3 regions of the Microbacterium sp. BWT-B31 genome follow, and region 2 is predicted to be linked to each of the others. Evidence: predicted binding sites of a transcription regulator. Region 2 holds the regulator's gene; each other region holds the start of a gene.
What was found. Region 2 encodes HrcA, which represses chaperone genes, less so after heat shock. Its sites were predicted from a motif close to TTNGCACTCGNNNNNNNCGAGTGCNAA; they were not measured.
Positions count from the first base shown of each region.

Region 1 (3,274 bases), on a different contig from region 2:
GAACTGCAGCACGGGCGCGACGAACTGCATGAGCCCGATCACCGTCAGCGACGTGCGTCGAGCGCCGGCGGCGAAGAAGAGCAGCGGCGTCGCCGTCACCACACCGGCGCACAGCAGCAGCACAGTGTGTCCCACGCTCACCTGGCCCATCGTGAGGCCCGTCGTCATGCCGACGATCACGAGCTGCACGATGGCGATCGGCGTGAGCCACAGCGACTCCAGGGTGAGCCCGCTGACGGCGTCGACCGAAGGGCCGATCTGCTTCTTGACGAGCCCGTAGAAGCCGAAGCTGAACGCAAGCGCCAGCGCGATCCACGGGAACGAGCCGTACCCGATGACGATGACCACGACGGCGGATGCCGCGATCCCGAGCGCCACCCACTGCGTCACGGTGACCCGCTCGCGCAGCACGAGCACACCCAGCAGCACCGTGACGAGCGGGTTGATGAAGTACCCGAGGCTCGTCTCGATCACGTGTTCCGTGAGGGTTCCGACGAGGAACACCTGCCAGTTCACGTAGATCAGGGCGCCGGCGAGCACCGTCCACCACACCAGGCGGCCGTTGCGCAGGATCGCCCGCAGGTTCTTCCACGTGCGGGTCACGGCGAGCAGGATCGCGCAGAAGGCGAGCGACAGGACGATGCGCCATGCCACGATCTCCCACGGCCCGGTGGGCACGAGCACGAGGAAGTACAGCGGCAGAAAGCCCCACAGCAGGTACGCCGTGAAGGCGTACACGCCACCGAGGGTGCGTTCCCGGGCGGCGTGCGCGCGGGCTGCGGCATCCGATTCGACTCCGGATGTCTCGGCACCGCGCACGTCAGAACTCACCGAACCAGCCTAGGCGGCGTTGCGCGCGGCCAGACCCGCCGCGGGCGGACGGAGCATCTGTTCCCTGCCGTTGTCCGCACGATCCCTGCCACCGGCCGGCACCGCCGTCCGCGTCATCGCCGGGAACGACGAGAGGGCCGGATGCCGAGGCATCCGACCCTCTCGGTACGCGTGTGCGTGACGCTGTATCAGCGAACGACGACCGCGAGGACGTCGCGAGCCGACAGCACCAGGAACTCGTCGCCGCCGAACTTGACCTCGGTCCCGCCGTACTTGCTGTAGATGACGCGGTCGCCGACGGCCACGTCGAGCGGGATGCGGTTGCCGTTGTCGTCGATGCGGCCGGGGCCGACGGCCACGACCTCGCCCTCCTGCGGCTTCTCTTTGGCAGTGTCAGGGATGACCAGACCGCTGGACGTGGTCTGCTCGGCCTCGACCTGCTTGATGACGATGCGGTCCTCGAGCGGCTTGATGGAAACCGACACGGTCTACCTCTTCTTTCTTGAGACTGAAGACTCGTTAGCACTCTGACGTTGAGAGTGCTGATGTCAGTCTAGGCAACTGGCTGGCACTCTCGCAACGTGAGTGCCAGGTCGCGCAATGCGGGTTAATCTCAGCCAGCGAGACCCGTGACGCGGACGTAACCTCGGTGTAACATGAGCGGCGTAACCGCCTCCTGACCGTCGTCGTCGAATGGTCGCTGAGGCGGGCTTGGGGAAGCACACATGTCAGACTTGGTGCAATTCGACATGTCTGGCTCGTGGGAACACGTCATCGCCATCGACGTGGGCACGAGCCGGATCGCCGCGGCCACTGCTCGGCTCGGCCCTGACGGCACGGTGGTGGCCGCCTCCTTTCCGCTCGGCCGTCGTGGCGACACCGTCGCCACCGTCGTGTTCATCACCGAGGACGGCGACCTGCTGTGCGGGGACGCGGCCGAAAGGCGCGGCATCACCCAGCCGGACCGGCTCGCACGCGAGTTCAAGCGCAGCATCGGCGATCCGGTGCCCCTGCACATCGGCGGGTACGCGATCACGCCCGAGAAGCTCTACGCCGAGACGGTCGCGAGCGTCGTCGCGCAGGTCTCCGAGCGCGAGCAGCAGCCTCCGGCACGCGTCATCCTGACGCATCCGACGACCTGGGGCGACCACCGCCTCGGTCTGGTGAGCGCCGCGCTGCTGGAGGCGGGCGTCGACGAGTTCGGGTTCATCACCGAACCCGAGGCGGCAGCCCGCCACTACGAGGCGACGCGAAGTCTCGCACCCGGCGAGACCCTCGCCGTCTACGACCTCGGCGGCGGCACCTTCGACTGCGCGGTGCTGCGCAAGGAGGCAGACGGCTCGTTCACCCTCGCCGGACGCGCCGCGGGCATCGAGAACCTGGGCGGGGCGGACTTCGACGGCGCGGTGCTGCGCCATGTGCTGGCATCCGTCGACGCGGACCTCGGCTCGGTGGATGCCGCCGACTCCGCGTCACGACTCGCGCTGGCCCAGCTGCAGCGGGAGTGCATCGACGCGAAGGAAGCGCTCTCGTTCGACTCGGACGCCACGATCCCCGTCGTGACCGGCTCGGACCGGACGTCGGTGCGGCTGACCCGAAGCGAATTCGAATCGATGATCGACGACTGGATCGACCGCACGCTCGACGTGCTCGAGAAGGCGTTCGACGACGCCCGCGTCGACCCCGAGGACCTCGCGTCGATCCTGCTCATCGGCGGCTCGTCGCGCATTCCGCGCGTCGCCCAGCGCGTCTCGGAGAGATTCGACCGGCCGATCGCTATCGACGCCGACCCCAAATCGTCGATCGCGCTCGGCGCCGCGCGCAGCGGCCTGCTGCAGGTGCAGGAGGAGCGGATCGGGTTCCTCGTGCCACTGGCCCCGGGCGCGGCGGCCGCGTTCGAGTCGACCGGCGGCGAACTGGTGCTCGCCAGCGGCGCCCCGGCCCCGGCGCCCCTGCCCATCGCGCCCCCGAAGCGCAACCGCTGGTACCCGGTCGCCCTCGCGGGAGGATCGCTCGCCGTCGCAGGCGCGCTCGTGCTGGGCGGCGCCGTCGTCGCCGGCGCCCCCCAGCAGACCGGCGGCATGTTCGCCGAGGCCCTCGACGCGGCCACGCCCGCACCGTCGGCGGAAGGCTCCGCGCCCGTCGACGCGCCTGCGGCCGATGCTCCCGCCCAGCCGCAGGATCAGGCGGCTCCGCCGATCGAGCGCAGTTCCCCGTCCGCGCCGGCCAATCCCCGCCGCGAAGTCGCAGAGACGCGCACCGAGGCCGCCGCCGAACGGCCCGCGGCCCGACCGACCACGAACCCGCAGGGCCCCGGGGGCACCTCGCCGAGCCAGCAGCACGCGAGCGAAGACGACGACAGCGGTCACTCGCAGCCGAGTCATCCGCCGACAAAGCCGAGTCAGCAGCCGAGTCATCCGCCGACCGAACCGAGCCAGCAGCC
Region 1 covers NZ_JBFECU010000001.1:372,388-375,661, reverse strand. The annotation lists gene rarD (EamA family transporter RarD) at 1-831, opposite strand, end outside; gene groES (co-chaperone GroES) at 1,020-1,316, opposite strand; gene AB1K54_RS01605 (Hsp70 family protein) at 1,557-3,274, shown strand, end outside.
Region 1: groES (co-chaperone GroES) is a predicted target of HrcA. The motif match lies at 1,397-1,423, and genes of this name have one in related genera.

Region 2 (3,274 bases):
CTCGACGCCGCCGGGGATGTCGAGCGACACGGTGCGGCGCGCGCGCACGCGGCCCTGCCCCTGGCAGGTGGTGCACGGGTACGGGATCGTCGTGCCGTAGCCCTGGCACACGCTGCACGGCTGGCTGGTGACGACGTTGCCGAGGAGGCTGCGCACCTGGCGCTGCACGTTGCCCGAGCCGTGGCAGATGTCGCATGTGACCGGCGACGTGCCCGGCTGGCAGCACGAGCCCTGACACGTCTCGCACACGACCGCCGTGTCGACGTCGATGTCGCGATGCACGCCGAACACGACATCCCCGAGGTCGAGTGTGACGCGCACGAGGGCGTCCTGCCCGCGCTCGCGCCGCGACCGGGGGCGCCCGGCGCGCTGACCGGTCCCGCCGCCGAAGAACGACTCGAAGATGTCGCTGAAGCCGCTGAAGCCGCCCGCGCCGCCGAACGGCGAGTCGCCGCCCATGTCGTAGCGCCGCCGCTGCTCGGGGTCGCTCAGCACGTCGTAGGCGTGGGTCACGAGCTTGAAGCGCTCGGACGCGTCCTGGCCCGGGTTCACGTCGGGGTGGAGCTCGCGTGCGAGACGGCGGTACGCCTTCTTGATCTCGTCGGTCGTCGCCTCTCGCGAGACGCCGAGCACTTCGTAGTGGTCCTGGTCAGCCACAATCGCCTTCCTGCCCGCGCGCGGGCGCGGGGTCGTTCGTCACGGATGCCGCGTCAGCGGGCGGTGTCGTCCTCGTGCAGCATCCGGGTGAGGTAGCGCGCGACGGCTCGGACCGCCGCGAGGTTGGTGGGATAGTCCATGCGCGTCGGGCCCATCACGCCCACGCGCGCCAGCGATCCGGTCGCGTCGTACTCGCTGGCGACGACGGATGCCTCGCCCAGCCCGAACGGCTCGTTCTCGCGTCCGATGCTGGCGGACAGCCCCTGATCGTCGGCGACCATCTCGCTGACGAGCCGCAGCAGCGCCACCTGCTCCTCGATGGCCTCGAGGATCGGGTAGATGCTGCCGCGGAAGTCCGACTCGCGCCGCGCGAGGTTGGCCGCCCCGGCGAGCACGAGCTTGTCCTGCCGGAACTCGTCGAGCTCCTCGGCGACGCCGCGCAGGATCTCGAGGAACGCCGCCTCTCGAGGTGCGATCGCGTCGGCGCCCCTGCCGGATGCCGCCGCCAGCCGCTCATCGACGAGCTGGGCGCCCTCGCGCACCGAGCGCCCGACGACGACCTCGCACACGTCGCCGCGCAGCTGCTGCAGGTCGGGCCCATCGAACTCGACGCGGACGTGGGCGAGGCGCTGCGACACGCGGCCGGTGTCGGTCACGATGATGATGAGCATGCGCCCGGAGCCCAGCTGCACCAGCTCGACGTGGGACAGGCTCGCCTGGGCGAACGACGGGTACTGGACGATCGCGACCTGCCCGGTCAGCCGCGTGAGCGCGCGCACCGTGCGCACCAGCAGATCGTCGAGGTCGCCGGGGCCGTCGAGGAACGACGAGATCGCCGCGCGCTGCGCCGGGGTGAGCGGCCGCAGCGTCGCGAGGTGGTCGACGAACACGCGGTAGCCCTTGTCGGTCGGGATGCGCCCTGACGACGTGTGCGGGGCGACGATGAGCTCTTCGTCTTCGAGCATCGCCATGTCGTTGCGGATCGTCGCCGCCGATACCCCGAAGGCATGGCGATCGACGATCGTCTTGCTGCCCACCGGCTCGTTGGTGTCGACGTAGTCCTGCACGATCGCTCTCAGCACCTGGAGGCCGCGCTCGCTGACCATTCACCCCTCCCACCTGGCACTCTGATGTCGTGAGTGCCAATTCTAGTCGCGTCAGGCCGTGAGCGCGCGCACCACGGCGTCGGCCAGGAGTCGGCCGCGAAGCGTCAGCACGACTCGGCCGCGCACCGCCTCCGGGCCCTCGATGAGTCCGTCCGCGATCAGCTGGGCGACCGCGCGGCGCCCCTCGCCGAGCAGCTCCGACACGGGATACCCCTCGCGGATGCGCGTGCGCAGCAGCACCCGTTCGAGGTCGCGGGCCGCAGCATCCGGTCTCTCGCGCGCCGCGGCCGGCGACTCGCCGGCCGCGAGGCGCTGCGCGTAGGCCGCGGGGTGCTTGACGTTCCAGAAGCGCAGGCCGGCGAGGTGGCTGTGCGCGCCCGGGCCGAAGCCCCACCAGTCGGTGCCCTGCCAGTAGGCGAGGTTGTGGCGCGAACGGTGTTCGGCGCCGCGCGCCCAGTTCGACACCTCATACCACTCGAAGCCCGCCGCGCCGAGCAGCTCCTCGGCGAGCTCGTACATGTCGGCCTGCAGGTCGTCATCGGGCGCCGGCGCCTCGCCACGGCGGATCTGCCGCGCGAGCTTCGTGCCGTCCTCGATGATGAGCGCGTACGCCGAGACGTGATCGGGCTCGAGTTCGAGCGCGGTCTCGAGCGACCGGCGCCAGTCGCCCAGCGACTCCCCCGGCGCGCCGTAGATGAGATCGACGCTTACGTCCAGTCCCGCCGCGCGCGCCGATGCGACCGCCGAGCGCACGTTCGCCGGATCATGCGTGCGGTCGAGGGCGGCCAGCACATGCGGGACGGCCGACTGCATGCCCACCGAAAGACGGGTGACGCCGGAGGCCGCCAGCTCAGCGGCGGCGGCATCCGTCACCGTGTCGGGGTTCGCCTCGACCGTGACTTCCGCGCCCGCCGCCACGCCGAACGCGTCGCGGACGCCCGCGAGCATGCGCCCCAGGTCGCCGGGCGGCAGGAGCGTGGGCGTGCCACCGCCGAAGAACACCGTCGACGCGGGCCGCAGCGCATCCTTCGCCCCCAGCACCTCGCGGGCGAGGCCGACCTCGCGCAGCAGGGTGTCGGCGTACTCGTCCTGGCGCGCCCCGCGCAGCTCGCCCGACGTGTACGTGTTGAAGTCGCAGTACCCGCACCGCACACGGCAGAACGGCACGTGCAGGTACACGCCGAACGGCGCATCCGGATCGATGACGAGGTCTGCGGGAAGCGCGCCGTCGGCGGGAGCCGGCTCCCCCAGCGGCAGTGCGGAACCCATCAGGCCGGGGTCGTATAGAGCGGCGAGATCGCCCGCAGGTAGCGCGCGAACAGCTCACGGCGGCGGCGGCGCACCAGGCGCGGGAAGACGCGGTACAGCAGCGACACCGGGGCGTCGAACGCGCGCACCGTGAACCACACCTCGTCGCTGTCGTGCCAGTCGATCATGAAGGACTCCTCGCCGCTGACGACCGAGTCCCCCACCGTGCCGAGGGCGAAGCCCACCCGGCGCGCCTCTTCGAC
Region 2 covers NZ_JBFECU010000009.1:118,534-121,807, forward strand. The annotation lists gene dnaJ (molecular chaperone DnaJ) at 1-657, opposite strand, end outside; gene hrcA (heat-inducible transcriptional repressor HrcA) at 711-1,763, opposite strand; gene hemW (radical SAM family heme chaperone HemW) at 1,815-3,032, opposite strand; gene AB1K54_RS11180 (DUF1990 family protein) at 3,032-3,274, opposite strand, start outside.

Region 3 (3,274 bases), on a different contig from region 2:
TCGACCCGCCGTCGCTGCACGCCGACCTCGAGGCGCTGCGAGGGCGAGAGCCGCGTGTCGATCCCACCGCCTGGGACGGGTTCGTGCTCGCCCTGGACGGCGCTGCGCTGGCCGCGGTCGACCCACTCGGGGCGTGGGTGGCGTGGCGCGCGGGCGGCAGCGCGGCGACGACGTAGCGTGGAACGGTGGCCCTGACCGACCGTGACCGAGCGATCCTCGACTTCGAGGCGGAGTGGCGTCGACACGCCGGCGCGAAGGAGGAGGCCATCCTGGCCGAGCTCGGCATGTCTCCCGCGCGGTACTATCAGCTGCTCGGTCGCCTGATCGACGACGCCGCCGCGCAGGAGCACGACCCGATGCTGGTGGGGCGCCTGCGGCGCATGCGCGACGCGCACCGCGCGCCGCGCGTGGTCGCCCGTTGACCCTTGCGGCGCCGGGTCCCGCGGGAGCGGCGTGCGCGCTGGGATGCTTCAGGGTCGCCGGGTAGCATCGGGGGATGCCGAAAACGACCTACCCGAGGGATCGCTTCGACGAACTTCAGGCGGATTCGAGCCGCGTCGGCGCCCATCGAGCAGAGAACCCCCGCATGCGCGGGTGGGTCGTGTTCCTGTGGGCGGTGCTCGCCACCGTCGTGCTCGTCGTGCTCGGCATCTTCGGCACCCTCATCATGCAGGGGCGCGTCGTGCTCTTCCCCACTCCCGAGCCGACGGTCGAGCCGACACCGGCGGTCACCCCGGTCATCGACACGACCTTCCAGGTGGTCGTGCTCAACGCCACTCCCGAGTCGGGCCTGGCGACCCAGGTGAAGGACGACATCGTCGCCGCGGGCTGGCCGGCCGCCTCGGTGCAGGCCAGCGGCGCCGGGTCGACGGACTTCCCCGAGACGACGGTGTACTACGCCTTCCCAGGCGACGAGGCCGCAGCGGCGGGCCTCGCGGGCGTGATCGGCGGCGCGCGCACGGTGCTCGACGCCACCTATCAGCCGCCGGACGACCCGAACACGCCCGAAGACGAGAGTCAGATGCGACAGCTGGTGGTCGTGCTGGGCCTGGACCGGATCGCTCCTGCGCCCGGCGATACGCCCGCGCCCTGAGCCTGCGGGAAGGGCCGTCGCGGCCGTGTGTTTCAGCGCGGTAAACACTTGGGTTCACCCGTGTCAACAGTGGGCCACCGGACGGAACGGCCCGGCTCTGCGTGCCTACTATTGGGGCCAGTCACCGCGCAGCACAGGAGATTTCGCATGACCCAGGGCACCGTCAAATGGTTCAACGCAGAGAAGGGGTACGGCTTCATCACGGTCGTCGACGGCCAGGATGTGTTCGTCCACTACTCGAGCATCGATATGACCGGGTTCCGCGTTCTCGAAGAGGGCCAGAGGGTCGAGTTCACCGTCGGCACCGGGCAGAAGGGCCCGCAGGCGGAGTCGGTCCGCGTCCTCGCGTAGCCCGATCCGCCGGTTGTGGTCGCCGCGTTTCACCGCGCGCCTCCCGTGGCTTGCACTCCCCATGGGCGAGTGCCAGAATGGATTAGCACTCGGCTTCGTTGAGTGCTAATTCCGTAAGACACACGTCCGGGAGGGACGACACACACATGGCAAAGATCATCGCTTTCGATGAGGAGGCCCGTCGCGGTCTCGAGCGAGGACTCAACATCCTGGCCGACGCCGTCAAGGTGACCCTGGGCCCGCGTGGTCGCAACGTCGTGCTCGAGAAGAAGTGGGGCGCTCCCACGATCACGAACGACGGTGTCTCGATCGCCAAGGAGATCGAGCTCGACGACCCGTACGAGAAGATCGGCGCCGAGCTGGTCAAGGAGGTCGCGAAGAAGACCGACGACGTCGCCGGTGACGGCACGACGACGGCCACCGTCCTCGCCCAGGCACTCGTCAAGGAAGGCCTGCGCAACGTTGCCGCCGGCGCCGACCCGATCAGCCTCAAGCGCGGCATCGAGAAGGCCGTCAAGGCCATCTCCGACGAGCTGCTCGCTTCGGCCAAGGAGGTCGAGACCAAGGAGGAGATCGCCGCGACCGCGTCCATCTCGGCCGCCGACGCCACCATCGGCGAGCTGATCGCCGAGGCGATCGACAAGGTCGGCAAGGAGGGCGTCGTCACCGTCGAGGAGTCGCAGACGTTCGGCACCGAGCTCGAGCTCACCGAGGGAATGCGCTTCGACAAGGGCTTCATCAACCCCTACTTCGTCACGGACCCCGAGCGCCAGGAGGCGGTCTTCGAAGACCCGTACATCCTGATCGCCAACCAGAAGATCTCGAACATCAAGGACCTTCTGCCCGTCGTCGACAAGGTGATCCAGGACGGCAAGGAGCTCGTCATCATCGCCGAGGACGTCGAGGGCGAGGCGCTCGCGACGCTCGTGCTCAACAAGATCCGCGGCATCTTCAAGTCGGCCGCCGTCAAGGCCCCCGGCTTCGGCGACCGCCGCAAGGCCCAGCTGCAGGACATCGCGATCCTCACGGGTGGCCAGGTCATCACCGAGGAGGTCGGTCTCAAGCTCGAGAACGCCACCCTCGACCTGCTCGGCCGTGCGCGCAAGGTCATCATCACCAAGGACGAGACCACGATCGTCGAGGGTGCCGGTGAGGCCGCACAGATCGAGGGTCGCGTGACCCAGATCCGCCGCGAGATCGACAACACCGACAGCGACTACGACCGCGAGAAGCTGCAGGAGCGCCTCGCCAAGCTCGCCGGCGGCGTGGCCGTCATCAAGGCGGGCGCGGCCACCGAGGTCGAGCTCAAGGAGCGCAAGCACCGCATCGAGGACGCCGTCCGCAACGCGAAGGCCGCCGTCGAGGAGGGCATCGTCGCCGGTGGTGGCGTCGCGCTCATCCAGGCGGGCAAGAAGGCGCTCGCTGCGCTCGAGCTCGTCGGTGACGAGGCGACCGGTGCGAACATCGTCCGCGTCGCGATCGAGGCCCCGCTCAAGCAGATCGCGCTCAATGCCGGTCTCGAGCCCGGTGTCGTGGCGAACAAGGTGTCGGAGCTGCCCGCGGGTCACGGCCTCAACGCCGCGACCGGCGAGTACGGCGACCTCTTCGCGCAGGGCATCATCGACCCCGCCAAGGTGACCCGCTCGGCGCTGCAGAACGCCGCGTCGATCGCCGGCCTGTTCCTCACGACCGAGGCCGTCGTCGCCGACAAGCCCGAGAAGGTCGCCGCTCCGGCGGGCGACCCCACGGGTGGCATGGACTTTTGACGCGAGACGGATCAATGCCGCGCAGCGGCGTTGATGCGGCTCGGGTCAAGGTCGAGTAGCCGCC
Region 3 covers NZ_JBFECU010000015.1:34,587-37,860, forward strand. The annotation lists gene AB1K54_RS14080 (DUF2332 domain-containing protein) at 1-176, shown strand, start outside; gene AB1K54_RS14085 (DUF3263 domain-containing protein) at 186-422, shown strand; gene AB1K54_RS14090 (LytR C-terminal domain-containing protein) at 497-1,093, shown strand; gene AB1K54_RS14095 (cold-shock protein) at 1,241-1,444, shown strand; gene groL (chaperonin GroEL) at 1,591-3,210, shown strand.
Region 3: groL (chaperonin GroEL) is a predicted target of HrcA. The motif match lies at 1,527-1,553, and genes of this name have one in related genera.